Regions from separate parts of the Serratia nevei genome, predicted to be linked through region 3. Evidence: predicted binding sites of a transcription regulator. Region 3 holds the regulator's gene; each other region holds the start of a gene.

Region 1 (10,396 bases), 530 kb from region 3:
TCGTCTTCCGGCAGCACTTCCGGCGGGATCTCGTTAAACCAGGTATCCAGCTTCTGGCGCAGCTTGTCGACGCCGATCTTCTTCAGCGACGAGAAGGCTTCAACCTGGATATCCCCCATAAACGGCAGCACCGCTTCACGCACCATATTGAGCTGCGCCTTGCGTGCGCCGGAGGCCAGTTTGTCGGCCTTGGTCAGCAGCACCAGCACCGGGGTGCCGACGTCGACCGCCCACTGGATCATCTGCTGGTCGAGATCTTTCAGCGGATGGCGGATATCCATCAGCACCACCAGGCCTTTCAGGCTGTTGCGCATCTGCAGGTATTCGCCCAGCGCGCGCTGCCATTTGCGCTTCATCTCTTCCGGCACTTCGGCGTAGCCGTAACCCGGCAGGTCGACCAGGCGGATGCCGTCTTCCACTTCGAACAGGTTGATCAGCTGGGTGCGCCCCGGTGTCTTACTGGTGCGCGCCAGGCTTTTTTGGTTGGTCAGGGTATTCAGCGCGCTGGATTTCCCGGCGTTGGAACGGCCGGCAAAGGCGACTTCAATTCCTGCATCCCCCGGCAGATGGCGAATATCGGGTGCGCTGGTGACGAAATGGGTCACATGATAGTTGTAGTTCTTGCTGGTCAAAATTTTTCGTCTCCGTGAGGATGGCTAACTGGTTGGCGATTATAACTGCATCAGCGGTAAAAATGGCGTGTTTCTCGGTTTTTAAGCGGTGGGACGCGATAAAACGACAGTTATGCCGCGCGTAGGTTGTGAGACATTTGCCATTCGAATCGCGGGTAATGTCGCTTTATTCGAAAGTGATATTTCTGTTTTTATTTTAAAAACAACATGTTGTTTTTTCGTTGTAGGGAAATGTCATCCAAAACGGTGTCAGGTGCCTTGAGCCTTCGCAACAATAACGTAAAGTAGTCGTTAACGCAGGGTTGCGCAGGATTAGGGAACATCCGGGAAGGATGACAAATCTCAGGGAACGCACAGGGCGTGCAATGAGTGCCAGGATGAACGCAAAAGGAAGTGACCCTTTCGCACCGGAATAGGCGGCAGGCACATCGGATGGTGAAGTATCGGCAATTTGGATGCCCGCAGGAAGCGCGCTCGGGAAGAGCGGATGCGAATGGATTGCGCCATGGACGATTTTTCTTTCAGGATGAAGGACGTAGTGGCAGGGAATGCGGTTATAGCAGAGGGAAAAACCGGGATGTTGCATGTACGCAAGGAGCGCGTAACAGGAATACCCTTCGCGAGAAGGTGCGAAATAGGCGGCAGGTTTAACCTGCCGCCTTTTTTCTTTGTCCGCTTTCTGCTAGATTCCGCCGCAATTCTATACTGAATCTACATACCTAAGAGCACACGCTATGAACCAGCCATCAAAAGCACCTCGCGGCAGCGCGGCGAAGTCAAAAACGAAAAAGAAAAGCCGTATGGAGCTCGATCAGGAAGCGCGCGAGCGCAAACGCCTGAAAAAGCGCCGTGGCCTCGCTTCCGGTTCGCGCACCCAGGTCGAGTCCGGCAGCCAGAAAAACAAATCGGCGGCGGCAGCCAAAGATCCGCGTATCGGCAGTAAAGTGCCGGTTGCGCTGGTGGTCGACGAGACCAAAGTGAAGGCCAAACCGCAGCCGAAACCAAAGGCCGAAGCGAAACCGCGCCTGTCGCCGGAAGAAGAGCTGGCGAAGCTGGAAAATGACGAGCGCCTGAACGCGCTGCTGGATCGCATCGACGACGGCGAAACGCTGAACGCGGAAGAGCAAGCGTATGTCGACAAGACGCTGGATCGCATCGATGTGCTGATGGACGTGCTGGGCATCGAACTGGGCGAAGACGACGACGAAGAAGAAGAGAAGCAGGAAGATATTCTGAAGCTGCTGAAAGGCGGCAATCCGAAAGACGCCTTTTAACGCGCTATGTGGCTAATCCCGACAATAGCCCTACTCTTGATGTGTTATCTGCTGTGGTTATTCGGTAAACTATGGCGGCTGTCTAAGCGCAAAGCGCGTTTTCGCAGCGCTTCCGTGGCCAGACAGCGCAGACAACCGCCCCTCTCCCGGCCCGGTAGAAAAAGATATCGGAAGGAGTGAGCATGTCAGAGCAGACGATTGTCTGGGATTTGGCCCTGATCCAAAAATATAACTACTCAGGGCCGCGTTATACCTCATACCCCACGGCGCTGGAGTTTAACCAGCGCTACGACGAAGCGGCGTTTCAACGCGCCGCTGCGCGCTACCCTGAGCGGCCGCTGTCGCTGTACGTGCATATCCCTTTCTGCCATAAGCTGTGCTACTTCTGCGGCTGCAACAAGCTGGTGACGCGCCAGACGCACAAGGCCGACGAATACCTGAACGTTTTGGCGCAAGAGATCGCCAGCCGTGCGCCGCTGTTCGCCGGCCGTAAGGTCGGCCAGATGCACTGGGGCGGCGGTACGCCGACCTACCTGGATAAAGCGCAAATCAGCCGGCTGGTGGCGTTGCTGCGCGAACACTTTGATTTCCTGCCCGATGCGGAGATGTCGATCGAGGTCGATCCGCGCGAGATAGAGCTGGATGTGCTCGATCATTTACGTGCAGAAGGCTTTAACCGTCTGAGCATGGGGGTGCAGGATTTCAACAAGCAGGTGCAGCAGTTGGTCAACCGCGAGCAGGACGAGGCCTTTATCTTCGCCCTGATTGAGCGGGCCAAAGCGCTGGGCTTCCGCTCGACCAATATCGATCTGATCTACGGTCTGCCGAAACAGACGCCGGAAAGCTTCGCTTTCACGCTGCAGCGGGTGGCTGAGCTGAATCCCGATCGCCTCAGCGTGTTCAACTACGCGCATATGCCGAACTTGTTCGCCGCCCAGCGCAAAATCAAAGACGCCGATCTGCCGGGCGCGCAGCAGAAGCTGGATATCCTGCAGCAGAGCATCGCTTTCTTGACCGGCGCCGGCTATCAGTTCATCGGCATGGATCACTTTGCGCGCCCGGACGACGAGCTGGCAATCGCCCAACGCGAAGGCAAGCTGCACCGCAATTTCCAGGGCTACACCACCCAGGGCGACAGCGATCTGCTGGGGCTGGGCGTGTCGGCCATCAGCATGCTAGGCGACAGCTATGCGCAGAACCAGAAAGAGCTGAAGCATTACTATGACAGCGTACAGGCGCAGGGTAATGCGCTGTGGCGCGGGCTGGCGTTGACGGACGACGATTGCCTGCGGCGCGATCTGATCAAAACCCTGATCTGCAATTTCCGGTTGGCGTATCAGCCGCTCGAACGGCAATACGGCATCGACTTTACCGCTTACTTCGCCGAAGACCTGCAGCTGCTGGCGCCGTTTGAACGCGATGGGCTGGTGGAGCGGGACGAGCAGGGCATCCGCGTCACGCCGCGCGGGCGCTTGCTGATCCGCAATATCTGCATGTGTTTTGACCGCTATCTGCGGCAACAGGCGCGCAGCCAGCAATTCTCACGGGTGATTTGAGGATGAAAAAACAGCCGCTGATGCGGCTGTTTTTTTAACTGAAGAAGTTAATCAGCGCGGCGCACAACACCGCGGCAACCGTCGCCTGCGGGGTGTGACTGGCAGCGGAGCCCAGCTCCGCGCCCTGAGAAATGAATACGATGAAAGAGTCCAGCATCGTCAACCTCCAGAGTGTGCGACACGATCATACTGCGCCCGCACCGGCTGTAAAGCCTGCGATTGGCGTTTTTTTGTGCGCTGGACTGCGTTTTTCATCATCCATCCCGCTCCTATTCCATGCCCAGCTCTTTGAGCTTGCGGGTCAGGGTATTGCGCCCCCAGCCCAGCAGGCGCGCGGCTTCCTGTTTGTGCCCCTGAGTGTGGCGCAGCGCGGTGGTGAGCAGCGTGCGCTCCATTTCCGGCTGCGCTTCCGACAGCAGGTTTTGATGACCGGAACGCAGCGCGCGATCGGCCCACTGCGCCAGCAGCGTGGCCCAACTGTCCGGCAAACTGTGGCTGGGGCTTTCCGGCGCGGCGGTTTCGAACAGCTCACCCGGCAGATCCTGGATCAGCACTTCCTGCCCGGCGGCCATCACCGTCAGCCAGCGGCAGGTGTTCTCCAGCTGGCGCACGTTGCCCGGCCAGGGCAGGCGGGTCAGCGCGGTTTCGGTTTCCGGGTGCAGGTTCTTGGCCTCGACGCCTAACTCTTTGGCGGCGATCTGCAGGAAGTGGCGCGCCAGCCGCGGGATGTCTTCACGGCGCTCGCGCAGCGGCGGCAGGTGTACGCGGATCACGTTCAGGCGGTGGAACAGATCCTCGCGGAACTTGCCTTCCTGCACCCGCAGCTCCAGGTTCTGGTGCGTGGCGGCGATGATGCGCACGTCGACCTTCACCGGCGCATAGCCGCCGACCCGGTAGAACTGGCCGTCCGCCAGCACCCGCAGCAGGCGCGTTTGCACGTCGAGCGGCATATCGCCGATCTCGTCGAGGAACAGCGTGCCGCCGTCGGCCTGTTCAAAGCGGCCCTGACGGATTTGGTTCGCGCCGGTGAAGGCGCCTTTCTCGTGGCCGAACAGCTCCGACTCGATCAGATCCTTGGGGATGGCGGCCATGTTCAGGGCGATGAACGGCGACTTGGCGCGCGGGCTGTGGCGGTGCAGCGCATGCGCCACCAATTCCTTGCCGGTGCCGGATTCGCCGTTGATCAACACGCTGATCGACGAACGCGACAGCCGGCCGATGATGCGAAACACGTCCTGCATCGCCGGCGCTTCGCCGATGATGTCCGCCGCCGGATCGCTGGCCGGCTGGCTGCGCACCGGCTGCTGCTGCTCCTGATAATGGCTGATGGCGCGCTCGACCAGCGCCACCGCTTCGTCGATGTCGAACGGCTTCGGCAGGTAGTCGAAGGCCCCTTGCTGATAGGCGCTGACGGCGGCGTCCAAATCCGAATGCGCGGTCATGATGATCACCGGCAGCATCGGATGGCGCTGTTTGATCTGCTTGAGCAGCGCCAGGCCGTCTATACCCGGCATGCGGATATCGGACAGCAGCACGTCGGGGGTTTGCGTGGCCAAGGCTTCCAGCACGTCATTGCCGCCTTCGAAGGTGGCGCAGCTCAGGCCCGCGCCGGTGAGCGCACGCTCAAGCACCCAGCGGATGGAGCTATCGTCATCGACGATCCAGACTATCCCTCGTTGCATAGCAAACCTCACTGACGAATGGGCAGGTAGACCGAGAATTCGGTATGACCTGGCCAACTGTTGAATTCAATTTTTCCGCAATGCTGATCGATAAGATTGCGGGCGATGGATAATCCCAGGCCGGTACCGCCTTCACGGCCGCTGACCATCGGGTAGAACAGCGTGTCCTGCAGCTGCGCCGGTACGCCGGGGCCGTCGTCTTCGACGTCGATGCGCGCCGCCAGGCGGTAGCGGGTGCCGTGCAACGTAATCTGAAACGCGGTGCGGGTGCGCAGCGTGATGGTGCCGCCCGCTTCGCCCAGCGCCTGCAGCGCGTTGCGGGTGATGTTCAGCAGCACCTGTTCAATCTGATCCGGGTCGTGGGCCATTTCCGGCAGGCTCGGATCGTAGTCGCGCACCAGCGTGACGTTATCCGGCATTTCCAGCGACACCAGCTGGCAGACGCGCTCCGCGACCTGATGAATGCTCTGGGTAATGTGCTGGCCGGGCCGCTGTGGGCCGAGCAGGCGATCCACCAGATTGCGCAACCGATCGGCCTGCTCAATGATCACCTTGGTGTATTCGGTCAGCGCCGGATCGGGCAGTGCCTTGGCCAGCAGCTGCGCCGCGCCGCGCAGGCCGCCCAGCGGATTCTTAATCTCGTGCGCCAAACCGCGCACCAGATCGCGAGCCGCCACCTGTTGGGCATGCTGCAGCTGTTCCTGGCTCAGGCGGCGCTGATTGTCCATCGGCGCCAGCTCGACGAGGATATAACCTTCCGGCAGCGCCTGAGCGGTCAGGGAAAGGATATGCGCGCGGCCATCGACTACCAGGGTCACTTCGTTGTCGGTGAAGCCCTGACCGGCGCGCAGGCTTTCGCGCATCAAAGAGACGTTCAGCGAAAAATAACCGAGCAAATCGGGCAGCGGCGTGCCGAACAGCTTGCGGGAGCTTTGCGCCAGCAGCTGCTGTGCCGCCGGGTTGGCGTAGTGAACCGCCAGTGAGTCATCCAACAGCAGGATGCTGTTGATGAGTGAATTGAGGATCTGCCCAGCATCGGGCAGCTTGCCAGTTGCCATACAGCAGACTCCTGCACCTTTTTAGTGCATCTATCCTACTCCATCCGGGATCGGCGCGGTATGGAATAGTTTTGCAGAAAATACGGTGGAGAAAAAAACCCATCCGAAGATGGGCTGAAAGTTTCCACGGCAACAAAAAAGCGATAACAAAAATGTGGGCGCCGCCCACCTGTGCAGACGGCGCGGGTAGGGCTTAGACGCTGTAGTACAGTTCGAACTCAACCGGGTGTGGCGTCATGCGAACGCGGTCCATCTCTTCTTTGCGCAGTTCGATGTAGGCATCGATCGCATCGTCGGTGAACACGCCGCCGCGGGTCAGGAACTCGCGGTCTTCGTTCAGTGCGGCCATTGCTTCGTCCAGCGAGCCGGCCACTTTTGGGATCTCGGCTTCTTCTTCCGGCGGCAGGTCGTACAGGTTTTTGTCCATGGCGTCGCCAGGGTGGATCTTGTTGATGATGCCGTCCAGGCCGGCCATCAGCAGCGCGGCGAAGCACAGGTATGGGTTAGCCGCCGGATCCGGGAAGCGGGCTTCGATGCGGCGCGCTTTCGGGCTGGAGACCACCGGGATACGGATGGACGCGGAGCGGTTACGGGCGGAGTAAGCCAGCATCACCGGCGCTTCGTAGCCTGGCACCAGACGCTTGTACGAGTTGGTGGTCGGGTTGGCCAGGGCGTTGATCGCTTTGGCGTGCTTGATGATGCCGCCGATGTAGAACAGCGCGGTTTCAGACAGGCCGCCGTATTTGTCGCCGGCGAACAGGTTGGTGCCGTTCTTGGACAGCGACATGTGGCAGTGCATGCCGGAACCGTTGTCGCCGAACATAGGCTTCGGCATGAAGGTCGCGGTTTTGCCGAAGGCGTGCGCCACGTTGTGCACCACGTATTTGTAGATCTGAATTTCGTCGGCTTTCTTGGTCATGGTGTTGAAGCGGGTTGCCACTTCGTTCTGACCGGCGGTTGCCACTTCGTGGTGGTGCGCTTCAACCACCAGGCCCATCTCTTCCATGGTCAGACACATGGTGGAACGCAGATCCTGCGAAGAGTCGACCGGTGGAACCGGGAAGTAACCGCCTTTCACCGCCGGACGGTGGCCTTTGTTGCCGCCGTCGTATTTTGTACCGGAGTTCCAGGCGCCTTCGATGTCGTCGATGGCCACGTGGGAACCGCGGATGCTGCTGCCGAAGCGGATGTCGTCGAACAGGAAGAACTCAGGCTCTGGCCCGAACAGCACGGTATCCGCGATGCCGGAGGAGCGCAGGAAGTCTTCGGCGCGTTTGGAGATGGAGCGCGGGTCGCGATCGTAGCCTTGCATGGTGCCCGGCTCGAGAATGTCGCAGCGAATGATCAGCGTAGGTTCTTCGAAGAACGGATCCAGAACCGCCGTGCTGGCGTCCGGCATCAGCACCATGTCAGATTCGTTGATGCCCTTCCAACCACCGATAGAGGAGCCGTCAAACATTTTACCTTCTTCGAAGAAGTCGGCGTTTACCTGGTGAGCCGGGATAGTCACGTGCTGTTCCTTACCCTTGGTGTCAGTGAAACGCAGGTCTACGAATTTCACTTCATGCTCATTCAGCATCGTCAAAACGTGTTCAGCGGACATACTTAACTCTCCCGGTTTATCATTGTCGTTGTCGTGGAACGAATCTGTGGAACTGGCTTTTTTTCGCCTTGAAAAGACTAAAGCGAAAAGCGTGCCAACTTTTAGAAAAGGCTTTTATCGCCTCTCTGCGCGGGTTTTACCCAGCCACAGTATGCACCATCAACGATAAATTGCACTGTTATGGTGCAACAAGGGTGGGCGCGGGCACCGAAATGGTGCAAAAGTGCAACGATTGCGGCTTTTTGCACCGTGAAAGGGATCACAAACTGACCGGTACGCGGTTGTTTATAAGAGATGGTTGTGATCTTGTTTAGTCCCTCGCTTAATACGTGTACAATAGCGCGCTATTTCTAATGCCCGAGGCAAAGCTGTGATCGAAAATTTGCGTAACATCGCCATTATTGCCCACGTTGACCATGGTAAAACCACCCTGGTTGATAAGCTGCTGCAACAATCCGGTACTTTCGGAGAGCGTGCGGAAGCGACCGAACGCGTAATGGACTCCAACGATTTGGAGAAAGAGCGTGGGATTACCATCCTCGCAAAAAACACCGCCATTAATTGGAACGGTTACCGTATCAACATCGTGGATACCCCAGGACACGCCGACTTCGGCGGCGAGGTAGAGCGCGTGATGTCGATGGTTGACTCGGTGCTGCTGGTTGTGGATGCAATGGATGGCCCTATGCCGCAAACCCGCTTCGTGACCAAGAAGGCCTTCGCCAACGGTCTGAAGCCGATCGTGGTCATCAACAAGGTTGACCGTCCTGGCGCGCGCCCTGACTGGGTTGTGGATCAGGTGTTCGACCTGTTCGTGAACCTCGACGCGACCGACGAGCAGCTCGACTTCCCGATCATCTACGCTTCTGCGCTGAACGGCATCGCCGGCGTCGACCACACCGACATGGCGGAAGACATGACCCCGCTGTATCAGGCGATCGTCGACCACGTGTCTGCGCCGCAGGTTGAGCTGGAAGCGCCATTCCAGATGCAGATCTCCCAGTTGGACTACAACAACTACCTGGGCGTTATCGGCATTGGCCGCATCAAGCGCGGTAAAGTGAAGCCGAACCAGCAGGTCACCATCATCGACAGCGAAGGTAAAACTCGCAACGGTAAAGTGGGCAAAGTGCTGGGCCACCTGGGTCTGGAGCGTATCGACAGCACCCTGGCGGAAGCGGGCGACATCATCGCCATCACCGGCCTGGGCGAGCTGAACATCTCCGACACCATCTGCGACACCAACGCCGTAGAAGCGCTGCCGGCGCTGTCCGTCGACGAGCCGACCGTAACCATGTTCTTCAACGTCAACACCTCGCCGTTCTGCGGTAAAGAAGGTAAGTACGTAACGTCGCGTCAGATCCTTGATCGTCTGAACAAAGAGCTGGTACACAACGTAGCGCTGCGCGTTGAAGAAACCGACGATGCGGACGCCTTCCGCGTATCCGGCCGTGGCGAACTGCACCTGTCGGTGCTGATCGAAAATATGCGTCGCGAAGGTTTCGAGCTGGCGGTTTCCCGTCCGAAAGTTATCTTCCGTGAAATCGATGGCCGCAAGCAGGAGCCATTCGAGAACGTAACGCTGGATATCGAAGAGCAGCATCAGGGTTCCGTGATGCAGGCGATGGGTGAGCGTAAAGCCGACCTGAAAAACATGGATCCGGACGGTAAGGGCCGCGTGCGTCTCGACTACGTGATCCCAAGCCGCGGTCTGATCGGCTTCCGTAACGAATTCATGACCATGACTTCGGGTACCGGCCTGCTGTACTCCACCTTCAGCCACTACGACGACGTGCGTCCGGGCGAAGTGGGCCAGCGTCAGAACGGCGTGCTGATCTCCAACGGCCAGGGCAAAGCGGTAGCGTTCGCGCTGTTCGGCCTGCAGGATCGCGGCAAGCTGTTCCTGGGCCACGGTGCAGAAGTGTATGAAGGCCAGATCATCGGTATTCACTCACGCTCTAACGACCTGACCGTAAACTGCCTGACCGGTAAGAAGCTGACCAACATGCGTGCTTCCGGTACTGACGAAGCGACTACCCTGGTTCCGGCCATCAAAATGACCCTGGAGCAAGCTCTGGAGTTCATTGATGACGACGAACTGGTAGAAGTGACGCCAACCTCGATCCGTATCCGTAAGCGTCACCTGACGGAAAACGATCGTAAGCGTGCCAGCCGCGGTCCTAAAGACGCTTAATCGCTGATTGAGTGTCTCATGCTTAGGGCGCGGTTCTCGCGCCCTGAGTTTTTTCCTCTGTTGTTCCCCGTTTGTGCGGCGCGCTATGCGCTTTTCCGTTCGCTCCCTGTTCAGCTGTTCCTTTTCCCGCTACAGTGAAATCTCACCGGCCCATCAGGAGAGGACTATGCTGTATATCTTTGATTTAGGTAATGTGATCGTCGATATCGATTTCAAGCGTGTGCTGGGCGTGTGGAGCAATTTGAGCGGCACGCCGTTGGCGGTGCTGTCCGATCGTTTCACCATGGGTGAGGTATTCCAGCAACATGAACGCGGTGAAATCAGCGACGAAGACTTCGCCGGCAAGCTGTGCGATGAAATGGGCATCGCGCTCAGCTTCGAGCAATTCGCCACCGGC
Region 2 (10,396 bases), 1.3 Mb from region 3:
ACGGTTGAAGTAGGTAAGGAGCGTATCATCGGGACGAAGAGGGCCAAAACTATCTTGGTCCAGGCGCTGCAAGAGGGAGTTGACCGGATCGGTATCATAAGCCTGTGCGATGCGCAGCACGGGTAAAACATGGAACAACGTTGTCAGTGTGGATAAAAGGCCGTTCTTGGCCATCAAAAGCGAGGTTTTACCCGCCCCGGAAGGGGAGTACAGCACGATTATCCGATCCGAGATTAAGCGCCATTGCAGCTGTTCAATGTCTGCGTCGCGGCCGAAGAGCGTTTGTTCGGCGCTAAAAGGGCTGGGGCCTACGTAAGGAACGTTCATGATTTCTTCCTGGTTCGGGCATTTAATTCCGCCATAAAGGTGGTAACGTCTCCCCAGTACAGACGCCATTGGGCCTTAGTCTGCAGGTATTTTTCGATATAGCGGCGTGCGCTGCCGGGATCAAGAATGCTGTTTGGATCAATTTGCACAGAGAAATGTTCGATATTTTTGCGCAGGTCATGGCCTTCCAACAGTAAAAGGCTGCGAAACAGTACCCGAAACTCCCAGGATTCAGCCTGCAGGCCGACAAACAGCAGCGCGCTGCTGTTCAGCCTGGCGCGCACGTAAAGGGGAATGGCGTCTTGGGCGGAAGAGACTTTGGTCAGGTAGTCAAAAAAGTCATCTTCGGTTAATACCAGCGATTCTGGCGTGGATAAATCCCCGAAGAGCTTGAGCACAATCGGATGGGTCTCGGTGCCTTTGTCCGCCAGGCCGACAGGGGCTCGGCTGACATAGTCGGTATCGCAAATTTCAGCGTGTATATTCCACCTCAGCAGGCGCACTGTCGGCGTCGTGTTCTGTTCTTTGAGGGCATCGACCAGTAGATCGCTGGGATCGGTGGTGATATAAACCGGGAGTTTATAGCCGGCCAAGATCCGCAACGGATCAAGAGGGGTGCGGGCGCGGATTTTTTGCCCCACCACTGAAACCAGCTCTCCTAGTGATGTGTAGATCTCCATTTGATCTAAACCTTTTAACCGGTCCGGCACATCGTCAGGATATTTCTCAAGAATTCGCTCATAGACGTACTTGTAAAATTCCTGACAGGGGTAGTCGTCTTGCCGCGTCACGGCAAGATATTGCGCAATCTGCGGCAGACCCGCCACGTCGTGCCCACCTAACGGGTAGTGGTAGATATCCCCCCATTCACTCGCCAGCTCTCGCCGCGAGCCGAACAGCGCTTCGTTCATGCTCGGGCCGAGGATTGGGGTGCTGTAGCGAGTGTCAATGTTATTGACGATCTGCGTCCAGGGATCCTTATTTTCGGCGGAAACACCGAATCCGGGTGGATACCAAATACGCGCATTATTCAACCGGGTAAAAACGACCGGGATCCACCAATCCGGTGAGTCCATGATTTTTGCCCGCGCACCGGCGGTCGCGCGATCGACTTCACCATGCTCCGCCAGCTGTCTGAAAAACTCCGGGATAAATTGCGTTGCCGCTGACATCGACAGTTTGCCCTGCATAGCAAGTACCGCCGGCACGCCCTCTTTGGCCAACATGGGGCCCAGGGCGACCAGCGCGTCGCGTGCGGGATTGCCGGCACCGGCGCTTTGGCAGGAGCATAGGACGACCAGGCTGGGAATTCTTTCCAGCGCGCCCAAACGCGCGGCGAAATCTTCGCCTGTGACGCTGGCGGCATTCCCGGCCTCATCCTCCAACCACAATACGGCACCTTGCTGCCCGACAATGCCGTGGCACATGAGATAGAGAATGTCGGCTCCCTCTTTTATGCCTTCGATAATCGCCTGCAGCGTCGCGCTTCCGCGCCGCGTGAGCGTGGCTAACGGAACATGACGCAGGGCATTTTCAGCGAGTTCCTGCTCATGAGGAACGTTGATGGACGGAAAGGTTTCCGACAGGTCCTGAGGATTGGCGATGGCCAATAGTGCCTTAATACCTTGTTTAGGGCGCAACATCGGCAGGCGGTAAGTTCGGGCCGCCAGATAGCGTGAAAAAACGCACTGATTGCTGCGTAAGAGATGCGTGGCTGGATCGGAGGGGTCAACCAGCGTTTCCCAAGGGAGGCTGTGCAATATAGATGCGTTTGAATCGATAAGTAGGCGTATTTTTAGCGGGCTTTGTTGATGGCCGGAAAATGCCCGGGCGGACGTGAATGCATCACGCAGCGCAGGTGGCATAAACAGTGAGTCCGATAATAATCGGCCCATTCTTTGCGGGTTGCCGGAATAAAATGTCGGGTCGTGGATATTTAATGCCAACGGGATGAAAGGGGTAATATTTTCGCTTTCGTCAAAGCGCTGTCGAAAACTGGCTTGAAATTCATCGAGTGAATTTCGTTGAAACACGATTTCAAGTTCCGCGTAGCCTTTCATGAACGCACCCCCGACAGTAGCGTTGTCGACAGCATTGACGACCAAAACGAGAGAGGGAGGCGGGAGTCTATCCAGCGTATTTCAGCACGTAGTTATTTAGATAACTGATTTTTTTATTTAATCTTTTGCTGAGATACAGGGTGTCCAGAGCGTCGCCGGCCAGTTCGTGACGGTATAATATACATCTAGCTTGAATAAGGATTTCTGTCCAATACGGCGCGGTGTTAATGAAGAGCGCTTCGCTAATGAAATAAAATAAGGACGGAAATTAATAGATAAATAACGATAGGATGAGTGACATCGTGTTATGCAAAGCAAAAATCCCGCTCGGGTTTCCCTGAGCGGGCTTCTCTAAATATGGCTCCTCTGACTGGACTCGAACCAGTGACATACGGATTAACAGTCCGCCGTTCTACCGACTGAACTACAGAGGAATCGTGTGAACGGGGCGAATAATAGCGGGGCGCCTGGGGTTTGTCAAAGCGCTAAACTGCAAAAAAAGTGCGTTTGCTGAGGGAATGAGCACCTTGCGCTGTTTTTCGGCATCTTTCGCCGGCAGGCGCTGATTTTTCCCGCCTGTCTCGTTGTCACATCGCTTGCACAAGCCCTTGCACGGCGATGGTGCAGGGCCACTCTCCCTCTCATGCTAGCCGTACGGCCCCGACCCCGTTATCCCCGCCACACGCCGCGCCGCCACTGATATGTAGGATGAATAAGCAAGCAATATGTATTCGTCGTCACAATGGCTGGATTTTTGCTTACCCATTTTTGGGGAATGCGACTGCGCTCTCAAGAAAATTATTTTCCCCGTCTACACATAAAGTGACTGATCCGCGCCCCCGGGCGTTTCGCTACAACAGTGCTGAGGAAGATAACAATGTCATCGAAATTGATAAAAAGTCCGCTCGCTGCTTTGCTCATCGGTTGTTTAGGTACGGCGTTTTCCGCGCAGGCCGATATCGTCATCGGCGTCGCCGGGCCGTTCTCCGGGCCGAACGCCACCTATGGCGATCAGTATTGGCGCGGGGCTTCGCAGGCGGCGGCGGACATCAACGCCGCCGGCGGCATCAAAGGGGAAAAAATCAAGCTGGTGCAGGGGGATGACGCCTGCGAACCGAAACAGGCGGTCGCGGTCGCCAACCGGCTGGTGGATCAGGACAAGGTCTCGGCGGTGGTCGGCCACTTCTGCTCCTCTTCCACCATGCCCGCCTCCGAGGTGTATGACGAGGCCGGCATCATCGCCATCACCCCCGGCTCCACCAACCCGCAAATCACCGAGCGTGGCATGAAGACCATGTTCCGCATGTGCGGGCGCGACGATCAGCAGGGCGCGATCGCCACCAACTACATGCTGGATACCCTGAAGGCCAAACGCATCGCGGTGATCCACGATAAAGACACCTACGGCCAGGGGCTGGCGGACGCCGCCAAGGCGGCGATGAACAAGCGCGGAGTCAAAGAAGTGCTGTATGAGGGGCTGTCGCGCGGCGAGAAAGACTTCAACGCGCTGGTGACCAAGATCGCCTCGGTCAAGCCGGACGTGGTCTACTTCGGCGGCTGCCATCCGGAAGCCGGGCCGCTGGTGCGCCAGATGCGCGAGCAGGGCGTGACCGCCAAGTTCTTCTCCGGCGACTGCGTGGTGACCGAAGAGCTGGTGACCGCCGCCGGCGGGCCGCAGTACACCAACGGCGTGCTGATGACCTTCGGCAACGATCCGCGCCTGATCCCGGAAGGCAAGGCGGTGATCGCCAAGTTCCGCGCCAGCGGCTTTGAACCGGAAGGGTACACCCTCTACTCCTACGCCTCGATCCAGGCGATCGCCGCCGCCTTCAACGCCACTGGCGGCAAAGACAGCACCAAGGCCGCCGAATGGCTGAAGTCGCACGACGTCGACACCGTGATGGGCAAGAAGGCCTGGGACCAGAAGGGCGACCTGAAGGTCTCGGACTACGTGGTCTACCAATGGGATGACAAGGGCAAATATCACCAGCTGTAAACGGCCGAACCTTGAAGTTGTAACCCTATGACCGACGGGCTCGCCGCTCAGGCGAGCCCGTTCCGCGATGACCTTTGGGCCGCGTCGGACTGCGTTGGCGGCCTTACCAGGCGAGACTGCTCATTATGGATGTATTCTTTCTGCAACAGCTGATCAACGGCCTGACCCTTGGCGCGGTGTATGGCCTGATCGCCATCGGCTACACCATGGTTTACGGCATCATCGGCATGATCAACTTCGCCCACGGCGAGGTGTACATGATCTCCGCCTACCTGTGCGCCATCGGCTTGGCGCTGCTGTCGTTCTTCGGGCTGCACTCGTTCCCGCTGCTGATCCTCGGCACGCTGGTGTTCACCATCGTCATCACCGGGGTGTACGGCTGGGTGATCGAGCGCATCGCCTACAAGCCGCTGCGCAACTCCACCCGCCTGGCGCCCTTGATCTCCGCCATCGGCATGTCGTTAATCCTGCAAAACTACGCGCAGATAAGCCAGGGGCCGCGCCAGCAGGGCATCCCGACGCTGCTGAGCGGCGTGTTCCGCCTGGAGTTCGACGGCGGCGTGGTGCAGATCACTTACACCAAGGTGTTTATTCTGGTGGCGTCGCTGCTCGGCATGGCGATCCTCACCTACATCATTCAGCGCACCCGGCTGGGACGCATCTGCCGCGCTACCCAGCAGGATCGCAAAATGGCTTCGATTCTCGGCATCAATACCGATCGGGTGATCTCGCTGGTGTTCGTGATCGGCGCCGCCATGGCCGGGCTGGCCGGGGTGCTGATCACCATGAACTACGGCACCTTCGATTTTTACGTCGGCTTTATCATCGGCATCAAGGCCTTCACCGCCGCGGTGCTGGGCGGCATCGGCTCGCTGCCAGGCGCCATGCTGGGCGGGCTGCTGCTCGGGGTGGCGGAGGCGCAGTTCGCCGGCATGGTGAACTCGGATTACAAGGACGTGTTCTCCTTCGGGTTGCTGGTGGCGATCCTGATCTTCCGTCCGCAGGGCCTGCTCGGCCGGCCGCTGATCGCCAAGGTTTAAGGAGAACGCCATGTCGCAATCCGTGATCAACGGCGGGCTGGACGTTAAACGCAGCCTGCTGGACGCCGTCTTGGCCGGGCTGATCGCCCTGATCGTGTTCGGGCCGATCGTCGGCATCGTGCTGAACGGCTACAGCTTCAACTTCGAGCCGCACCGGTTGGTGTGGATTATCATCGCGGTGATGGCCGGGCGGCTGTTGCTGAGCCTGTTCTTGCAAACCGCGCCGGGGCGCAGGGTGCTGGCGCGCTTCGACGGCGGCAACGACGGCGTTTACGTGCGGCCGCTGGGCTATAAATCCAACCTGCGCTGGATCCTGCCGCTGATGGCGGCGATCGCGCTGCTGTTCCCGTTCGTCGCCACCAAATACCTGCTGACGGTGGCGATCCTCGGCCTGATCTACGTGCTGCTCGGCCTGGGGCTGAATATCGTGGTCGGCCTGGCGGGGCTGCTCGATCTGGGGTACGTGGCGTTTTACGCCATCGGCGCCTACGGGCTGGCGCTGGGCTATCAGTACCTCGGGCTGGGATTTTGGGCGATGCTGCCGCTGGGGGCGCTGATGGCGGCGCTGGCCGGCGCGCTGCTGGGCTTTCCGGTGCTGCGCATGCACGGCGACTACCTGGCGATCGTCACGCTGGGGTTTGGGGAGATCATCCGGCTGGTGCTGAACAACTGGATGTCGCTCACCGGCGGGCCGAACGGCGTCTCGGTGCCGGCGCCGACGGTGTTCGGCCTGGAGTTCGGCCGCCGCGCCAAAGACGGCGGGGTGCCGATCCACGAGTTTCTCGGCATCGATTACAATCCCAACCTCAAGTTCATTTTCATCTATGCGGTGCTGTTTTTGGTGGTGCTGCTGGTGCTGTACATCAAGCACCGGCTGACGCGCATGCCGATCGGCCGCGCCTGGGAGGCGCTGCGCGAGGATGAGATCGCCTGCCGCTCTCTCGGGCTCAATCACGTGCTGGTGAAGCTGTCGGCGTTTATGCTGGGTGCCTCCACCGCCGGGCTGGCGGGGGTGTTTTTCGCCACCTATCAGGGCTTCGTCAACCCGACCTCGTTCACCTTCTTCGAATCGGCGCTGATCCTGGCGATCGTGGTGCTGGGCGGCATGGGCTCCACCCTCGGCGTGGTGCTGGCGGCCTTCGTGCTGACGGTGGCGCCGGAGCTGCTGCGCAGTTTCGCCGAATACCGGGTGCTGCTGTTCGGCGTGCTGATGGTGGCGATGATGATCTGGCGGCCGCGCGGGCTGGTGCGCATCAGCCGCGCCAGCTTCGCCGAACGCAAGGGGGTGGCGCCATGAGCGACGCCATTTTGCGGGTGGAGCACCTGATGATGCGCTTTGGCGGCATCAAGGCGCTGAACGACGTCAATCTGGAGGTGGAGCGCGGCTCCATCACCGCCCTGATTGGCCCCAACGGCGCCGGCAAGACCACGGTGTTCAACTGCCTGACCGGCTTTTACCGCGCCAGCGGCGGCGCGATCCTGCTCAATACCCACAAGCGGCCGACCGACGTGATCCAGGTGCTGGGGCAGAAGTTTCGCGCCGGCGATTGGATACGCCCGAAGCGGCTCGGCTCGCGCCTCTATTACAAGATGTTCGGCGGCACCCACCTGGTCAACCGCGCCGGGCTGGCGCGCACCTTCCAGAATATCCGCCTGTTCCGCGAAATGTCGGTGGTGGAGAACCTGCTGGTGGCGCAGCACATGCAGAGCAACCGCAACCTGATCGCCGGGGTGCTGAATACGCCGGGCTACCGCCGGGCGGAGAGCGCCGCGCTGGATCACGCCTTCTACTGGCTGGAGGTGGTGGATCTGGTGGACTGCGCCAACCGGCTGGCGGGGGAGATGTCCTACGGCCAGCAGCGGCGGCTGGAGATCGCGCGCGCCATGTGCACCGCGCCGGAGATGATCTGCCTCGACGAGCCGGCCGCCGGGCTGAACCCGGTGGAAACGGCCACGCTGAGCCGCATCATCCGTTTTCTGCGCCAGCATCACGGCATCACGGTGCTGCTGATCGAGCATGATATGGGCATGGTGATGGAGATCTCCGATCGGGTGATCGTGCTCGATCACGGCGACGTGATCGCCCGCGGCACGCCGCAGGAGATCCAGCACAATGAGGCGGTGATCGCCGCCTACCTGGGCGCGGACGAAGAGGAGCTGGCGGGATGAGCGAAGCGATGCTGGAATTTCGCGAAGTGGACGTGTTTTACGGGCCGATCCAGGCGCTGCGCCAGGTGTCGCTGCAGGTCAACGCCGGGGAGACGGTGGCGCTGATCGGCGCCAACGGCGCGGGCAAATCCACGCTGTTGATGTCGATCTTCGGCCAGCCGCGCATCGCCGGCGGGCAGATCCTGTTTGGCGGCGAGGACATCAGCCGCCGCTCCACACACTACGTGGCGGCCGGCGGCATCGCGCAGGCGCCGGAGGGGCGGCGCATCTTTCCGGACATGAGCGTGGAGGAGAACCTGCTGATGGGCACCATCACCGTCGGCAATCGCTATCTGGAAGAGGATTTGCCGCGCATGTTCGAGCTGTTTCCGCGCCTCAAGGAGCGGCGCAACCAGCGGGCGATGACCCTGTCCGGCGGCGAGCAGCAGATGCTGGCGATCGCCCGCGCGCTGATGAGCCGGCCGAAGCTGCTGCTGCTGGACGAGCCGAGCCTGGGGCTGGCGCCGATCGTGGTGCGGCAGATCTTCGGCGTGCTGCGCGAGCTGACCCGCAGCGGCATGACGCTGTTTCTGGTGGAGCAGAACGCCAACCATGCACTGAAGCTGTCCGATCGCGGCTATGTGATGGTCAACGGCCAGATCCGCCTCACCGGCAGCGGGCAAGAGCTGTTGAACGATCCGGAGGTAAGAAAGGCCTATCTGGGCGGCGGTTGAGCGCCGCCCCACGGGCAGGGAGGCCCGCGTTCATCCCTCGGCGGCGCTTCGTTCTTGCTCATCGTAGCGTGAGCGGGCCGCCCTGAAGGCGTCGGCGGAGGCGATAATCCACGACCAGAGCGGCAGCATGTTGAGCAGCATCTCTTTCCCCGCGTCGGTGATGGTGTAAACCACGCGGGGCAGCTTTTCCTGATAATCACAGCGCGATATCAGCCCGTCCCGTTCGAGGTGGCGCAGCGTCCGCGTCAGCATTCTCTGCGTCACGCCCGCTAATTGGCGGCCTATCTCGCCGTGGCGCAGCGGCCCGTGGGTGCCCAGGATATGCAATACCCCCAGCGACCAACGGTTGCCCGCATGCGCGAGGATCTCACGCTTCAACCCTTCATCGTCGTTGCTCAATTCTTCACAGAACGCCTGCGAAAATTGCAGCAGCGCTTCCCGATCGTTCGTCATATTCCTCTCCGGTATCACGCGTGTACCTAATTGAACCCGTTTTTGTCAGCTGTCAGGATGGCGCAGTGTCAAGACAGGAGGCAAGAATGAAATCCACAAATCCATCCATCAATAACGTGCTCATACTCGGCGCCGGTGAACTGGGGCTGCCGGTATTGCGCGCGATGAGCCGGCAGGCCCGGTTACACCACGCTTTAAATATCAGCGTGCTGCTGCGGCCGGAGGCCGCCCGCGCCGTCACCGGCCCGCATCGCGCGCGGCGGGAAGCGCTGGCGCGGCTCGGTATCGCCGTAGTGGAAGGCGATCTGCAGCAAAACAGCGTGGATGAGCTGAGCGCGCTGCTGCGCGGCTTTGACGCGGTGATTAACTGCAGCGGCTTTGTCGGCGGGGCGGGCACGCAGATAAAGATCACCCAGGCCATTTTGCAGGCGGGCGTGGCGCGTTACTTCCCGTGGCAGTTCGGCGTGGACTACGATGTTGTCGGCACAGGCAGCGGGCAACAGGTGTGGGATGAACAGCTCGAAGTGCGCCATCTGCTGCGTGCGCAGAAGGCGACGGAGTGGGTGATTGTTTCCACGGGCATTTTCACCAGCTACCTGTTTGACCCGGGTTTTGGCGTGGTGGACGCGCCCACCAAAACGGTGCGCGCGTTGGGCGACTGGCGTTACGCGGTGACGCTGACTACCCCCGAGGACATTGGCCGGCTGACGGCCGCGATTTTTTTCCATCGGCCCGCGTTTCGCAACCAGGTGGTCTATATCGCCGGGGACACGTTGACCTACCGCGAGCTTGCCGATGTCATGCAGGCGCACTGGGGTGTTGAGGTCAACAGAGTCCTGTTGAACAAAGAGCGGCTGCAGGAGGAGGTGCTGAACCATCCGCGTGACGTCGGCGCCAAATACCGGCTGGCTTTCGCCCGGCCCGACGGCGTGGCCTGGGATAAGGCGCAGACCTTCAATGCGCGCCAGGGCATAGCCACCACCACCGCCGAGCAGTGGCTGGCGCAGCAATGCCCGACCTCCCAGGACGGTTAGTCGCCTGAGCGCCGGACTCAGAACTGGCGCTGCATCCAGCGCACGTTCAGCCGCACCAGGGCGACGATGGCGCTGGAGAGCAGCCGCAGCCCGCCGGGCATGTCGCGGCGGCGGATATCCAGCAGCAGCACGGTGCGCACCTGCGCGCTGTCGTTCCACACCTCGTGTTCGAAGGTATCGTCCCACAGCATGAACTCCCCCTCGTGCAGCCGGTATTCGCGGCCGTCCACTTTCAGCACCGCCGCCGGCGCCCCGTCGGCGCGTTTGGGCATGTCCAGCACCAGATAGCCGCGCAGAATGCCGCGGAACGGCCCGCGGTGGGGCGGCACCTGTTTACCGGGCGCCAGGAAGGAGAGCGAGGCGGACAGCACGTCCGGCGACGAGGCGATCAGCGCCGCCAGCGTCGGGCAGCGCGCCAGGTTGCGGGCGATCGGCTGGCCGTAGGCCTTCATGATGAACATGCGCCAGTCGCGCGCGTCGTTGGCGGAGATCGATTCCTGCTGGATCATGATCTCGTGAAAACGGGGAATATTGTGCAGATCGTGGGCGACGGTCAGCGCCTCCTCGCGGATCTGCCGCCATTGGGCGGTGAAACGTTCGGCGT
Region 3 (10,396 bases):
TGTTTACCGCCGGTACAGCCGATGGCGACCGTCAGGTAGCTGCGGTTGTTGGTTTCCAGCATCGGCAGCCATTGCTCCAGGTAGCTGCGGGTCTGGTAGATGAAGTTGTGCACTTCGGTATGGCGATCGAGGAACGACGCGACCGGCTTGTCCAGACCGGTCATCGGCCGCAGCTTCGGATCCCAGTGCGGGTTAGGCAGGAAGCGCACGTCGAACACGTAGTCGGCGTCGATCGGAATGCCGTGCTTGAAGCCGAAGGATTCGAACACCATGGTCAGCTCGCGCTCGCGCTTGCCCAGCAGGCGGGTGCGCAGCATTTCGGCCAGTTCGTGCACCGACATTTCCGAGGTGTCGATAATCAGGTCAGCCCGCGAGCGCAGCGGTTCGAGCAGATCGCTCTCTTCGTCGATGGCGCTTTCCAGCGACAGGTTCTTGCTGGAGAGCGGATGCAGGCGGCGGGTGTCGCTGTAGCGGCGGATCAGCGTGTTGCGATCGGCGTCGAGGAACAGCAGCTGCGGCGAGAAGCTGTCCGGCAGCTGAGTCATCGCGTATTCGAACACTTCCGGCGATTCCGGCATGTTGCGCACGTCGATGCTGACCGCCGCGGAGATATTGCGTTCCGCCAGCGTGTTGGCGAGCTGCGGCAGCAGCACCACCGGCAGGTTGTCAACGCAGTAAAAACCCATGTCTTCCAGCGCCCGCAAGGCGACGGATTTTCCGGAACCGGAACGGCCGCTGACAATCATCAGCACCATGTGGCAACTCCCCTGGCATCGCGGCGGCGTTCATCGCCACCGGTGGAAACTTTGTTATTCCGGCCGCAGCCGGATCCATCATCGTGAAACAGTAGCGTTATCCGGGCTGGAAGTCACGCCGGCCGGGCCTCACTCGGTGATGATTTGATAAAGTTCTTCGTCGCTCTGCGCGGCGCGCAGACGGCGGCATACGGTTTTGTCGGCCAGGCGTTTGGCGACCAGCGACAGGGTATGCAAATGGGTTTTGCACTGATCGGCAGGCACCAGCAGCGCGAACAGCAGGTCGACTGGCTGGTTGTCGATAGCGTCGAAAGCGATGGGTTGGTCGAGACGGATAAACACGCCAACGGCCCGCAGTGTGTCCTCTTCCAGTTTGCCGTGGGGAATGGCGATACCGTTGCCGATACCGGTGCTGCCCATGCGTTCCCGGGTGAGAACCGCGTCAAACACCACCTGCGAAGGCAGATTGAGCTGTTTGGCGGCCAGTTCGCTGATAATTTCCAAAGCCCGCTTCTTGCTGGTGCAGTGTACCGAGCTTTTGGTGCACTCGATGTTTAACACCGAGCTTAATTGCATATATTCGTTGTTCATCTCATCTTCACTTAAAACCGCGCCGCCGGGCGCACCCGGCAAGGCGGTTTTTCGTCGGTTTTAACCCTGATTACCGTTCGGCGCGTCACCCATGCGGGTCACGCGCCGAAGGGGAGGCGGCGACGGAGGCAACCTCACGGAATGGGTTAGGGTGTCAGTGTTGCTTCAATTTGTCTTTATGTTTGTTCAATTGACGTGCCAATTTGTCGATCAGCGTATCAATTGCGGCATACATATTCTCGTCTTCCGAGGTGGCGTGCAACTCGCCTCCATTCACGTGCACCGTTGCTTCCGCAATTTGCTGCACTTTTTCCACACTTAATACAACATACACCTGATTGATGCGATCAAAATACTGTTCGAGTTTGGCGAACTTGTTGTTCACGAACTCGCGCAACGGATCGGTGATTTCGATGTGGTGTCCGGTAATGTTGAGCTGCATAGTGTCTTCCTTCTCAATAGAGGTCAAACCAACTGTTTACGCTGGTTCGACGGCGGGATGGACAAAGACTCTCGGTACTTGGCGACGGTGCGCCGCGCCACGATGATCCCCTGATCGGAAAGCAGGGTGGCCAGCTTGCTGTCGCTGAGTGGTTTGGCGGGGTTTTCCGCCGCAATCAATTTCTTCACCAACGCGCGGATCGCCGTCGAGGAGGCTTCGCCGCCGCTGTCGGTATTCACGTGGCTGGAGAAGAAATATTTCAATTCGAAAATGCCGCGCGGGCTGTGCAGAAACTTCTGCGTGGTGACGCGCGAGATCGTCGATTCATGCATCTCCACGGCCTGGGCGATATCCGCCAACACCATGGGTTTCATAAACTCTTCGCCTTGCTCGAAGAACGCCTGCTGTTGGCTGACGATGCAGCGGGTGACCTTCAGCAGCGTCTCGTTGCGGCTCTCCAGGCTTTTAATCAGCCACTTGGCTTCCTGCAGGTTGCTGCGGATGAACTGGCCGTCGGCTTCGCTGTGGGCACTGTTGCCCAGCGCGGCGTACTGCTGATTGATCTTCAAACGCGGTATGCTGTCGCCGTTGAGCTCGACCGTCCACGTGTTCTGCGTCTTGCGCACCAGCACGTCCGGAATTACGTACTCCGATTCGCCGGTATTGATCGACTGCCCCGGGCGCGGATCGAGCGACTGAATCAGCAGCATCGCTTCTTTCAGTGTATCTTCTTTTAGCCGGGTTGATCGCATCAGGCTGCGAAAGTCGTGGTTGGCCAACAGATCCAAATGGTCGCTGATGATCAGCCGCGCTTCGGCCAGATAAGGGGTGTCTTTGGCGTATTGGGAGAGCTGCACCAGCAGGCAATCGCGCAGATCGCGCGCGGCGACGCCGATCGGATCGAAACGCTGCACGCGCTTCAACACCGCCTCGACTTCCTCGAGGGTCACGTTCTCGTCGCCTAGGCTTTCCAGAATGTCTTCCAGCGGCACGGTGAGATAGCCGGTGTCGTCCACCGCGTCGACGATGGAGGTGGCGATGGCGGCGTCGGTATCGGAGAACGGCGTCAGATCCACCTGCCACATCAGGTAATCCTGCAGCGTTTGGGTAGTCTCGCCCTGATAGACCGGCAGCTCGTCGTCGCTGTAGTCGGTGCCGGTGCCTGACGGCGTGCCGGCGGTGTAGATCTCATCCCAGGTGGCGTCCAGCGGCAGCTCTTCCGGCATGTCTTTCTGTTCCAGCGCCTCGCGGGTATCGAGCCCCTCGGTCTCCTGGATTTCTTTGGCGTCGATTTCGTCGTGCAGATCGGTCTGTTCAAGCAGTGGATTGCTCTCCAGCGCCAGCTGGATCTCTTGCTGAAGCTCAAGCGTGGACAACTGCAGCAGGCGGATCGCCTGCTGGAGCTGAGGAGTCATGGCCAGCTGTTGGCTGAGCCTGAGTTGCAAACCTTGCTTCATAGTCTTCTGTCTACTTCCGTTAACGGTGTCGCCCCGCAGGGCGCGCCGGCGCTCAGAGGCGGAACTCTTCGCCCAGATAAACGCGTTTTACCTGCTCGTCGGCCAGAATAGCATCCGGCGTGCCGTGGGCAATCAGTTTGCCCTGGCTGACGATGTAGGCGCGTTCACATACGTCCAGCGTCTCGCGCACGTTGTGGTCGGTGATCAGCACGCCCAGGCCGCTGTCACGCAGGTGCTCGATGATTTTTTTGATGTCGATAACGGAAATCGGATCCACCCCGGCGAAGGGTTCGTCCAGCAGAATGAATTTCGGGTTGGCCGCCAGCGCGCGGGCGATTTCGACGCGGCGGCGTTCACCGCCGGACAGCGCCTGGCCGAGGCTGTCGCGCAGATGGGAGATATGGAACTCTTCCATCAGCTCTTTGGCGCGGTCTTCGCGTTGTTCGCTGGTGAGGTCGGGGCGAATCTCCAGCACCGCCATCAGGTTGTCGTACACGCTCAGGCGGCGGAAGATCGACGCTTCCTGCGGCAGGTATCCGATGCCGCGGCGCGCGCGGGCGTGCAGCGGCAGCAGGCTGATGTCTTCTTCGTCGATCACGATGCGCCCGGCGTCGCGTGGCACGATGCCGACCACCATGTAGAAGGTGGTGGTTTTACCGGCGCCGTTCGGCCCGAGCAGGCCGACGATCTCGCCGGATTTCACTTTCAGGCTGACGTCTTCGACAACTTTACGGCCCTTGTAGGCTTTCGCCAGGTTTTCTGCGATGAGTGTTGCCATAAGTGATTAGTTACTCTTTTTTTGCCCGTTTTTGTCTTGCAACTGCGACGGTACCAGAACCGTTGTCACGCGTTTGCCTTTATCGCTGAACGCCTGCATTTGCTGCTGTTGCACCAGATAGGTGATGCGATCGCCTTTCACGTTGCTGTCGAGCTGCTCCAGATAGGCGTTGCCCGTCAGGGTCACCAGCTGGGTCGCCACGTCGTAACGCACTTTCTGCGCGTGGCCTTTGACCGGCTTGCCGCTGTCCTGCATCTGGTAGAAGGTTACCGGGTTGCCGAACGCTTCAATATAGGTCTTATTCTGATCTCCGCCCGGACGGGTGACCACCACCTTATCGGCGCGAATATCGATGGTGCCCTGCTTGATCACCACGTTGTCGGTGAAGGTACTGACGTTGCTTTGCATGTCCAACGACTGCTTGAGCGAGTCGATGCTCACCGGCTGGCTGGAGTCGGATTTCAGCGCCAGAGCGGGGGCGCTGGCGGCCAAAACTAAGCTGCCGAGCAACAGGTTACGGAGTTGGTTTTTGGTTCTGAATTTCATAGTTGGTCTTAACCTTATCAATCAGCTCAGCGGTTTTGGTCCGCAGGTTCCCACGCATTTTCATGCCGTTAGAGGTAAAATTGGTCCCGTAAAGCGTGACTTCGTCATCGGAGGTGACGTCCTGGGTGACCAGGTTTACCTGAGCGTTGTCCGTCTTAATTTTTTCCAGCTGCGAGGTGGTGGTCAGGCTGTTTACCTCGACGTGACCATACAGATACAGCATCCGGTCTTTAGTCAGTTTGGCGCGATCGGCGCGAACTGACCAGGTGGCCACCGCATTCTCATCGAACAGCGTCATCACCGGCTGGGTGAACCAGCTCAGCTCGCCGGCGGTGTAATACTTCGCGTCTTCCGCCACCAGTTTGTAATTCAGCTTGCCGGCCGGGTTGTACACCACGGTGACCGTGTGCTGGCTCTGGTAGGTCGGATCCTGATCGTTGACCGGGCCAGGGGCCGTTTCGTCGCTGAAGTCCGTCATGTTCCAGCCGATCAACGCCAGAACGATCACCGTCAACAGGATGGTGATCCACAGTTTGGTTTTACTCATATCGACAGCCCTTTGGCGTCCTCCAGCTTATTTTGAGCCAAAAGAATGATGTCGCACAGTTCGCGCACCGCGCCGCGGCCGCCGGCAATGCGGGTGACGTAGTGGGCGCGCGGCGTCAACAGCGGGTGGGCGTCCGCCACCGCGACCGCCAGGCCGACCTGCGCCATCACCGGCCAGTCGATCAGGTCATCGCCGATATAGGCGACCTGATCCGCCGTTAACGACAGTTTATCCAACAGTTCGCGGAAGGCCAAAAGCTTATCGGATTGCCCCTGATACAGATGGGTGATACCGAGCGTCTGCGCGCGGTCTTCCAGCAGCTTGGCGGAGCGGCCGGTGATGATCGCCACTTCGATGTCCGAGGTTTTCAAGCAGCGGATGCCGTAACCGTCGCGCACGTTGAACGCCTTCAGTTCTTCACCGTTGTTGCCCATGAAGATCAGGCCGTCCGACAGCACGCCGTCAACGTCGCAAATCAACAGGCGGATGTTCCCGGCACGCGCCATAACCTCTTGTTCTACCGGCCCGTAGCAGGTTTCTACCATACCCATTCCGTTCTATTCCTTATTAAACGACGCCGGCGCGCAGCATGTCATGCATATGTACCACACCCAGCAACTGGTCGCCATCGGCAACCAGCAGCGCGGTGATGTGGCGTTGTTGCATCAGGTTCAATGCATCGACCGCCAGAATATTGGGGCGCACCCGCACGCCGCCCGGCGTCATGACATCGGCGATCTTCGCCTCGTGCAGGTTGATGCCCATGTCGAACACCCGGCGCAAGTCGCCATCGGTGAAGATGCCGGCGATTTTCATCAGATCGTCGCAAATCACCGTCAGGCCCAGATTTTTTCGGGTAATTTCCAGCAGCGCGTCGCGCAACGAGGCGTCGGCGCTGACGTGGGGCATTTCGTCGCCGCTGTGCATGATATCGCTAACCCGCAGCAGCAGTTTGCGGCCGAGTGCGCCACCCGGATGCGACAGCGCGAAATCCTCCGGCGTGAAACCGCGCGCTTTCAGCAGCGCGACGGCCAGCGCATCGCCCATCACCAGCGTGGCGGTGGTGCTGGTGGTCGGCGCCAGCCCCAGCGGGCAGGCTTCCTGCGGCACCTTGATGCACAGGTGGATATCCGCCGCTTTGCCCATCGAGCTTTCCGGATTGTTAGTCATACAGATGAGGGTGATCTGCTGGCGTTTCAATACCGGGATCAGCGCCAGGATCTCGCTGGACTCGCCGGAGTTGGAGATGGCGAGCACGATGTCCTGCGGGGTGACCATGCCCAAATCGCCATGGCTGGCCTCCGCCGGGTGAACGAAGAATGAGGGGGTGCCGGTGCTGGCGAAGGTCGCGGCGATCTTGCAGCCGATATGGCCGGATTTGCCCATGCCCATCACCACCACTTTGCCGCCGCAGGCGGCGATCGTTTCGCAGGCGCGGGTGAAGTCTGCGTTGATGTAGCTGTCGAGCTGAGCCAGCCCTTCACGCTCTATCTGAAGCACTTCTTTGCCGGCCTGCTGAAAATCGAAGCCCGGTTGCAACTCAATGTTCGACATACTCATTCCCGTCGGTTTAGCCGAAAGTACTGAAAGGGTTAAAGAACAGCACCGCAAGATACGCAATAAAGCCGCATAATAACAGCGCGCCCGCCAGGTGGCCGATGCGGTGTTTGCGGCCGATGCACAGCACGCTCAGCAGCACGCTGGCCGCCAGCATCACCCAGTAATCGCGCTGGAAGGCGGCGGTGTCCACGCTACCCGGCGACAGCAGGGCGGGGACGCCCAGCACGATCACCGTGTTGAAAATATTGGAGCCGATGATATTACCAATCGCCATATCATCCTCGCCCTTCAGCGCCCCGGCGATGGAGGTGGCCAGTTCGGGCAGGCTGGTGCCGATGGCGATAATGGTCAAGCCGACCACCAGTTCGCTCAGGCCGAAATAGTGCGCAATCACCGTCGCGTTATCGACCACCATCCTGGAAGAGAGCGGCAGAATGATAAACGCCAACACCAGCCACAGCACCGCCACGGTGTTGCTGCTGTCCTGCGGCAGCTCGGCGATCTGTTCCATGGTCAGGCTGTCGCTGCCCTCGCGCTGCGCCAGCCGGGCGATTTTCAGCATCAGCAGGATGAAGCCGGCGGCGGCGGCCAGCAGCAGCACGCCGTCCAGCCTGCTCAGGGTGCCGTCCATCAACACGAAACCGCACAATACTGTGACCGCTAACATCAGCGGCAGTTCGCGCCGCAGTATCTCGGAGCGCGCGGCCAGCGGGTGAATCAGCGCCGCCACGCCCAGGATCAATAAAATGTTGGTAATGTTGGAACCTAATACGTTGCCAACGGCCATATCTATCTGCCCGTTCAGCGCGGCGGTGGTGGACACGATCAGCTCCGGCAGCGAAGTGCCGATGCCGACGATGGTCATGCCGATGATCAACGGCGGGACGCCGAGCGAGCGGGAAATCACGGCAGCACCATAAACTAAGCGGTCTGCACCATACACCAGTAGAAATAAACCAACGATTAATAATGCTATCGCGAGAAACATGCAGGATCCTTTGTCGGGTATTATCCCGGTTCGTTGGTTAAAGCCGTCAATGCGGCGGTATTGCTTGCCCTCCGTTGCGCGCGCTAGAGCTACAGCAACGGTTTTTCCCGGCTAATAGTTGAACAGTTTCGTTTTTTTTCGTTATGGCGCCAATTTTGACCGGGTGGCGCGGAAAAGTAAAACCAATGGCACCATTGGTCGCGAAATGGCAGTAAGTTTTTGTAAAGATGAGACGGATTGAGCCCATTGCTTTAACATCACGGGTAGATTCAGCAACAGATGAGTCGTAAAGGGTCCATTAACATGCTCCATAAGGCAGATAATTTGGTCGAAGTGCGCGACATGAGCTTCTCGCGCGGCGACCGGCGGATATTTGAAGACATCAACCTGACGGTGCCCCGAGGCAAGGTCACGGCAATCATGGGGCCATCGGGCATCGGCAAAACCACGCTGCTGCGCCTGATAGGCGGCCAGCTGACGCCGGACAGCGGGGAGATTTGGTTCGACGGCGACAACATTCCCGCGTTGTCCCGCCGTCAGTTATACGACGCGCGCAAAAAGATGAGCATGCTGTTCCAGTCGGGCGCGCTGTTCACCGATTTGACCGTATTCGAAAACGTGGCCTACCCGCTGCGCGAGCACAGCAACCTGCCTGAACCCCTGCTGCGCAGCACGGTGCTGATGAAGCTGGAGGCGGTAGGGCTGCGCGGTGCGGCCCAGCTGATGCCCAATGAGCTTTCTGGCGGCATGGCGCGTCGGGCGGCGTTGGCGCGCGCGATCGCGCTGGACCCTGATATGATCATGTTCGACGAACCCTTCGTCGGCCAGGATCCGATCACCATGGGGGTGCTGGTCAAGCTGATCGATGAGCTGAACCATGCGCTGGGCATTACCTGCATCGTGGTGTCGCACGACGTGCCGGAGGTGCTGAGCATCGCCGACTACGCCTACATCGTGGCCGATCACCGGGTGATCGCCGAAGGCACCACGCAGCAATTGCAGAACAATCCTGATGCGCGCGTGCGCCAGTTCCTGGATGGTATAGCGGATGGGCCGGTGCCGTTCCGTTACCCGGCCGGGGATTATCAGACCGAACTGCTAGGCTTAGGGAGTAAATAAGCTCATGTTATTAAGAGCGTTAGCGTCCTTGGGGCGCAGTGGCATCAACACCAGCGCCAGCTTCGGCCGCGCCGGGTTGATGCTGTTCAACGCGTTGATTGGCCGGCCGGAACCCGGCAAGCAGTGGCCGCTGTTGTTGAAACAGCTCTACAGCGTCGGCGTGCAGTCGCTGCTGATCATCATGGTCTCCGGGCTGTTCATCGGCATGGTGCTGGGCCTGCAGGGCTATATCGTGCTCACCACCTACAGCGCCGAGGCCAGCCTCGGCATGATGGTGGCGCTGTCGCTGCTGCGCGAACTGGGGCCGGTGGTGACGGCGCTGCTGTTCGCCGGCCGCGCCGGTTCCGCGCTCACGGCGGAAATCGGCCTGATGAAGGCGACGGAGCAGATCTCCAGCCTGGAAATGATGGCGGTCGATCCGCTGCGGCGCATCGTGGCGCCGCGCTTCTGGGCGGGGCTGATCAGCATGCCGCTGTTGACCATCATTTTCGTGGCGATCGGCATCTGGGGCGGCTCGGTGGTCGGCGTGGACTGGAAGGGCATCGACAGCGGCTTCTTCTGGTCGGCGATGCAGGGCGCCGTGGAGTGGAAAAAAGATCTGCTCAACTGCCTGATCAAAAGCGTGGTATTCGCCATTACCGTAACCTGGATTGCCATTTTCAACGGGTACGACGCCGTGCCTACCTCTGAAGGGATTAGCCGGGCGACGACGCGTACCGTGGTGCATTCGTCACTGGCGGTGTTGGGATTGGATTTCGTGCTGACAGCACTGATGTTTGGGAATTGATTCGATGCAAACGAAGAAGAGTGAAATCTGGGTTGGGGCATTTATGCTGATCGCGCTGTGCGCCATCGTGTTTATCTGCCTGCAGGTGGCGAACCTTAAATCGATCGGCAGCGAGCCGACCTACCGCATTTACGCGACGTTCGACAACATCGGCGGCCTGAAACCGCGTTCGCCGGTGAAGATCGGTGGCGTGGTGATCGGCCGCGTGGCGGACATCGAGCTCGATCCGAAAACCTACACGCCGCGCGTGGCGCTGGATATCCAGAAAAAGTACGACCAAATCCCGGATACCAGCTCGCTGGCGATCCGCACCTCCGGCCTGCTGGGCGAGCAATATCTGGCGCTTAACGTGGGCTTCGAAGATCCTGACATGGGCACCACCATTCTGAAAGACGGCGGCACCATCCAGGACACCAAATCAGCCATGGTTCTGGAAGATCTGATCGGCCAGTTCCTGTATAAAAGCGGCGGTCAGGACAGCGCCAAATCGGGAGACGCGGCCGCTGAGCCGGCTGCCGGCGCCGCACCGCAACCCGCTGTTCCAAATCATTAAGAGAGGATACCTGCATGTTTAAACGTTTACTGATGGTGGCTCTGCTGGTGGTTGCACCGCTGGCGAGCGCAGCCGACCAAACCAATCCTTACAGCTTGATGCAAGACGCGGCGCAGAAGACCTTCAGCCGTTTGAAGAACGAACAGCCGAAGATCAAGCAGGACCCGAACTACCTGCGCTCCATCGTGCATCAGGAACTGATGCCGTTCGTGCAGGTGAAATACGCCGGCGCGCTGGTGCTGGGCCGTTACTACAAAGACGCGACGCCTGCGC

The links. The regulator sigma-54, encoded in region 3, starts transcription at its own class of promoters, with help from an activator protein. The targets are predictions, from matches to a motif close to GTTGGCACANNTTTCGCTNT.
Region 1: the regulator sigma-54 is predicted to act here: its motif matches at 7,885-7,904, upstream of glnA (glutamate--ammonia ligase).
Region 2: the regulator sigma-54 is predicted to act here: its motif matches at 2,971-2,990, upstream of V8N38_RS16470 (branched-chain amino acid ABC transporter substrate-binding protein).

What each region holds. Positions count from the first base shown of each region.
Region 1 covers NZ_CP149940.1:5,270,501-5,280,896, reverse strand. Annotated here, with positions in the region: gene yihA (ribosome biogenesis GTP-binding protein YihA/YsxC) at 1-632, opposite strand, end outside; gene yihI (Der GTPase-activating protein YihI) at 1,367-1,906, shown strand; gene hemN (oxygen-independent coproporphyrinogen III oxidase) at 2,089-3,462, shown strand; gene V8N38_RS25165 (YshB family small membrane protein) at 3,497-3,619, opposite strand; gene glnG (nitrogen regulation protein NR(I)) at 3,732-5,144, opposite strand; gene glnL (nitrogen regulation protein NR(II)) at 5,153-6,202, opposite strand; gene glnA (glutamate--ammonia ligase) at 6,396-7,805, opposite strand; gene typA (ribosome-dependent GTPase TypA) at 8,176-9,999, shown strand; gene yihX (glucose-1-phosphatase) at 10,166-10,396, shown strand, end outside.
Region 2 covers NZ_CP149940.1:3,426,843-3,437,238, reverse strand. Annotated here, with positions in the region: gene V8N38_RS16485 (NACHT and WD repeat domain-containing protein) at 1-327, opposite strand, end outside; gene V8N38_RS16480 (CHAT domain-containing protein) at 324-2,387, opposite strand; tRNA gene V8N38_RS16475 (tRNA-Asn) at 2,746-2,821, opposite strand; gene V8N38_RS16470 (branched-chain amino acid ABC transporter substrate-binding protein) at 3,265-4,383, shown strand; gene V8N38_RS16465 (ABC transporter permease subunit) at 4,509-5,423, shown strand; gene livM (high-affinity branched-chain amino acid ABC transporter permease LivM) at 5,434-6,720, shown strand; gene V8N38_RS16455 (ABC transporter ATP-binding protein) at 6,717-7,592, shown strand; gene V8N38_RS16450 (ABC transporter ATP-binding protein) at 7,589-8,305, shown strand; gene V8N38_RS16445 (winged helix-turn-helix transcriptional regulator) at 8,336-8,758, opposite strand; gene V8N38_RS16440 (aromatic alcohol reductase) at 8,845-9,792, shown strand; gene V8N38_RS16435 (aspartyl/asparaginyl beta-hydroxylase domain-containing protein) at 9,810-10,396, opposite strand, start outside.
Region 3 covers NZ_CP149940.1:4,736,168-4,746,563, reverse strand. Annotated here, with positions in the region: gene rapZ (RNase adapter RapZ) at 1-755, opposite strand, end outside; gene ptsN (PTS IIA-like nitrogen regulatory protein PtsN) at 885-1,346, opposite strand; gene hpf (ribosome hibernation promoting factor) at 1,501-1,788, opposite strand; gene rpoN (RNA polymerase factor sigma-54) at 1,812-3,245, opposite strand; gene lptB (LPS export ABC transporter ATP-binding protein) at 3,298-4,023, opposite strand; gene lptA (lipopolysaccharide ABC transporter substrate-binding protein LptA) at 4,030-4,569, opposite strand; gene lptC (LPS export ABC transporter periplasmic protein LptC) at 4,538-5,116, opposite strand; gene kdsC (3-deoxy-manno-octulosonate-8-phosphatase KdsC) at 5,113-5,667, opposite strand; gene kdsD (arabinose-5-phosphate isomerase KdsD) at 5,684-6,670, opposite strand; gene V8N38_RS22675 (calcium/sodium antiporter) at 6,687-7,664, opposite strand; gene mlaF (phospholipid ABC transporter ATP-binding protein MlaF) at 7,968-8,783, shown strand; gene mlaE (lipid asymmetry maintenance ABC transporter permease subunit MlaE) at 8,788-9,570, shown strand; gene mlaD (outer membrane lipid asymmetry maintenance protein MlaD) at 9,575-10,123, shown strand; gene mlaC (phospholipid-binding protein MlaC) at 10,138-10,396, shown strand, end outside.